DNA from 2 places in the Alcanivorax sp. P2S70 genome. Region 1 is predicted to be linked to the other one. Evidence: predicted binding sites of a transcription regulator. Region 1 holds the regulator's gene; the other holds the start of a gene.
The links. Region 1 encodes LexA, which represses DNA repair genes until DNA is damaged. Its sites were predicted from a motif close to TACTGTNTANNTANACAGTA; they were not measured.
Positions count from the first base shown of each region.

Region 2: the regulator LexA is predicted to act here: its motif matches at 1,024-1,043, upstream of Q672_RS30065 (PA0069 family radical SAM protein).

Region 1 is NZ_AXBZ01000010.1:161,372-163,778, reverse strand. It holds gene Q672_RS21850 (universal stress protein) at 1-84, shown strand, start outside; gene Q672_RS21845 (cyclic nucleotide-binding domain-containing protein) at 148-798, opposite strand; gene lexA (transcriptional repressor LexA) at 1,063-1,677, shown strand; gene Q672_RS21835 (DUF1499 domain-containing protein) at 1,709-2,125, shown strand; gene Q672_RS21830 (TatD family hydrolase) at 2,076-2,407, shown strand, end outside.
Region 2 is NZ_AXBZ01000045.1:22,094-24,500, forward strand. It holds gene Q672_RS30065 (PA0069 family radical SAM protein) at 1-1,007, opposite strand, end outside; gene Q672_RS30070 (NAD-glutamate dehydrogenase) at 1,118-2,407, opposite strand, start outside.

The DNA.
Region 1 (2,407 bases):
CTGCTGGGATCCACGGCGCGCGGTCTGGTCCCCGGTGCCCATTGTGATGTCCTGGCAGTGAAGGTCGACCAGAAAAGTGGGTGATACAAGGCCAGGATACTGGCAGCCCGCGACCGCGGACTGCCAGCACGTTATTCCGACTCTTTGTTACGTTAGCTGGATATTCCCGGTATTCGCCTGACTTTCTTCATTCCAGCGACAAAGCAGTTCAGCTAATCCCTGTGCCTGCTCACACAGTGCCCGCAATTCTTCTTTGCTGCCTTTCTCGCCCTGAAATACGGGAAGCTTGCGCATTGACTGTACCAATTCGTGCTGCGGTGCCTGCATGCGTTTCACTTCCAGCGTCCAGCGAATGTGGTGCACGATCATATGAAAAAAGGCTAACCGGGTCGGCAACGAATACGGGCTTTGCTCGTCATTGAAAGCATTGAAATCCAGGCTCGCCACTACCGCTTCACGAGCACTGTCAGCCACCTTGATCGTGGCACTTCTAGGGGTCCCCAGCAGCATAGACAACGAGCCAAAAACCTCCCCGGGAGAGACATAGTAAAGCGGCGCCTGCCCTTCCTGCTCTGCATGGACTTCCAGCTGGCCTCGCAAGAGAAAATACAGCGTGGAATCCACATCCCCGGCACGAATCACCGTGTCGCCGGAGCTGGCCACCCACAACCGCGTGTTCTGCTCAAGCAAGGAGAACTGAACCTGGTCATCCCTCGCAATTTCATTGAAAAACGGAACACCGGAAAGTAACTGCCGAACCCGCTGCTGGCCGAAATCGTTATTGTTGGCCTGCTCCATCTACACTCCCCGTCTCATCTGCACCATGGCTTGATGGATATGAAAACCTAATGCTAGTGCGCGCACTCGAGCAGGGCAACGGCAGTAATGACAAAGAACGAGAATTGACTGGTCAGGAGAAACTGGACAAATAACACTGTTCATATTGCCAGTACCCATGCTAGGATCAAATTCATCGACCCATTGTCCCCTTTGGATGACAGAGGCTGTCAGAAAATACGCACATGGCAAGGCGCTATTTCTGACAATCATACGGAGAAGGTTATGAGCAGCAAACTGACTGAACGCCAGCAACAGGTACTGGATTGCATTCGTGAATGCCTGGCCGATACCGGCATGGCGCCCACCCGAGCTGAAATCGCCGACATCATGGGCTTTCAGTCCAAGAATGCCGCATCGGATCATCTCCGCGCCCTGGAACGCAAAGGGTACATCAAGCTACATAGCGACCGCTCACGTGGTATCCAACTGCTCGATAACGCCTACTGGTCAGAAGAAGAATTGCCCATCGTCGGCAAGGTTGCGGCCGGTGTCCCCATCGAAGCCATTGAAAACGTGGAACGTACAGTCCCCGTCCCGCAAGGCTTGTTCAAGCAGCGCCCGACTTACCTGTTGAAGGTTCAGGGCGACAGCATGATCGATGCCGGCATTTTTGATGGCGACCTTATCGCAGTACGTAAATCGAACGTGGCTCGCAACGGTGAGATCGTAGTGGCCAGAATTGACGAGGAAGTCACGGTCAAGACGTTAAAATTGAATAAATCGAGTGCTACCCTGCTACCTGCGAATGAGGCCTATGAGCCCATCAAGGTACCAGCCGACCAGCTGGTGATCGAAGGCATTTTCGTGGGGTTGATCCGTGATCCGAATTCTTATTAGTCTCCTTGTTCTGGTACTGAGTAGCAGTGTGATGTCAGACGATAATAACTTACTCGCGCCCTGCCCGAATTCCCCCAACTGTGTGTCCAGTCTGAGCGGCAGCAAGGACCACTGGGTTGCCCCTCTTAAGGTTTCGGATAATCGCGACACCAGCCTGCAACGCCTGCAGACCTTGCTGGATGCCGAACCGCGGGTAGAATATGACGTAGTCGGTCAATCTCGAATCCAGGCCCGCTTCAAGAGCCTGGTACTTCGCTTTACAGATGATGTGACCTTCTATGTACGCGACAATGGCGTCGTTGAGGTTCGCTCTGCGTCCCGAGTGGGTTATTGGGATTTAGGTGCCAACCGCCGTCGGGTAGAATCGCTGCGCAGTAAATTGGCAGAGTTGAAATCCGATGACACTACCGCACAACACTCCTCACAAAACGCGCATCCACTGGGCTGATATCGGCGTTAATCTGACGGACAAGCAGTTCCGCGATGACCGTGATAATGTCCTCAAGCGCGCCCGCGCCGCCGACGTCAGCTGGCAACTAATCACGGGCACCAGCCTTGAGGAATCGCGGCAGGCAGTCGCACTGGCATCACAGCATGACGACTTGTACGCAACGGCAGGCCTTCACCCCCACGGTGCACGCTTTTATTCGCCAGAAACAGAAAAAGAGCTGCGTGAGTTGCTTCAGTCACCAGAGGTCCGTGCGGCTGGAGAAATGGGGCTGGACTTTAA
Region 2 (2,407 bases), on a different contig from region 1:
CCCGGCGCTACGAAACCGCTAGTGTCCAGCGCCAGTGTCTCTCGCCCCTGTAGTCCAGCCGCACGACAGGCGGTGTCAAAGCGCTGGCGCAGCAGGTGTGACCAGGCACCCTGCCCCGACTGCCGCTGATGCCAGCGGCTGTTGTAGATGGCCCCCCCATGCAAATCACGCATCACAGACATGACCTTCTCTGCCCGGTCAGGGTAGTGCTCCGCCAGCCACTCTTCCCACAAGGGGCCCACCTCATGAGGCAACCGCAACACCACATAGCCGGCATGCTCTGCCCCGGCCATGGCCACCTGCCCGACAATATCTTCCAGTTCGTGATCGTTGATAAAAGGAATCACCGGCGCCACCAACACACTCACAGGCACACCCGCACGGCTTAACTCGCGAATGACCCGCAGTCGGTCCTTGCCGCCACTGGCACGTGGCTCCAGTTGCGCCTTGAGACGATTATCCAGGGTCGTGACCGACACCGTCACCGAAGCACGTCCAGCCCGTGCCATCGGTGCAATCAGATCCAGATCCCGCAGCACCAGGGTACTCTTGGTAATCAGGCTGAAAGGATGCTGGCTATCCGCCAGTACCTGAAGCATCTCCCGTGTCAGTCGTCTCTCACGTTCGGCGGGCTGGTAAGGATCGGTGGCAGTACCCAGAACGACGGGCAGGCATTGATAGCCCGGCTTGCGAAGGCTTTCGCGCAACACCTCGGCGGCATTTTCCTTGCAGAAAATTTCGCTTTCGAAATCCTGCCCGGGAGAGAGATCCACATAGGCATGGTTCGGGCGCGCGTAACAATAAATGCAGCCATGTTCACAGCCGCGATAGGGATTGATGCTCTGGGAAAAAGGCAAATCCGGACTGCGGTTGGTCACAATAATACTTTTGGCAATTTCCCGGTGGTAGCGGGTGGGCCGATTCTGGGGCGCCTCGTCCAAATCACTGTGACGGCTGGCGAAGCGCCCGGGAATCCGGCTAAGAGTGCCACGGTTGACAGCTGGCATAATCGCCCCCTCAATATGCTGACCATATGAACAGTATATTAGCGAGGGTCCGGGCTCAAGTCTGTTGCACCATTACGGCCATCAACACAGTCACCTCAGAGCGTTTTCACCTACAGGCTGCGTAACTTGCGCAATTCACGCACCCCTACCGCCAGTGTCATGAAATCATGGGGACTGTCCGCCTGCAGACTCTGCAGCCGGTGCATGCCGAACTGTACCTTGTTGCGGGATTTCTCCTGCCAGGCCGTGAACCGGGCATCGGCACTATCGCCTTCCTGCTCCAGTACCTTGGCCGCCACCTGCCGATGCAGGCGGTAGGTATCCTCGCGCAGATTGGCCCGGGCCAGCGCCTGCCATTTCCCTTGCACATTCAGATCAATGATCGCCGACAGCAGCCAGAGAATATTGAGCCGGTCGCCTACCGCGAAGTACACCTGAGCCGCCATGGCGAGGGGCACCTGTGCCTGCGAGGCGAGCTCGACAATATCCGGCGCGCTACCCAGCACCATGGTGTTGGCCAACAATCGGGCTTCTTTGGCAGGAACCCCATCGTCCCCCATGCCCTCTACCGCCTGCTGCCATTCTTCCCGGTAACTGCCCGGCAGGACCTCTGGCAGCATGGCTTCCAGCTCGGCGATGGGCTTTCGGTATCGATTCACCGCCTCCGCCACCGGGCGACGCCCCCACTTGTAGAACAGCAACCAGGTGGTCATGTGCTTCATGAGCCCAATCACCCGGCCGTACAAGCGCAACTGCACCTGACTGTCCACCTGCCCATCCAGACCATCCACCGGTGCCCAGTAGAGGTCGCCATCAAAAACGGCATGGGCCATGGCGTACGCTTTCACCATACGATGCCGGGACAAGCCATGCTCATCGGCGAAACGATGCACAAAGGCAAATCCCATGCGGTTAACCACAGCATTGGCCAGCACCGTGGCAATCAACTCCCGGCGCAGGCCATGTTGCAGCAAGTCGTCGCGATAGTGCTGAACCATTTCGTCCGGGAAATAGTGAAGCACATCCTGATCGAAGAACGGGTCGTCTGGCACGTCCGACGCCAACACCGCATCAAACAGCGCATTCTTGGTGTACGACAGCAGCACGGACAGTTCGGGGCGGGTCAGCCCCATGCCTCGGGTACGACGCTCACCAAGACTTTCATCATCCGGCAGGTATTCCACAGCCCGGTTGAGGATACCCTGTCGCTCCAGCGTCCGGAGGTGGTTGGCGTGCTCGTCGAGACGACTTTCGGCGTCGTATTCCAGCAGGCTTAACGCCAGGCTTTGTACATAATTATCCCGCAGCACCGAGCTCGCCACGTCGTCGGTCATGCGCTCCAGCATGGGATCACGGGTGTCCCGATCAAGGCGGCCATCGCGCATGCGCTGGTTGAGCGG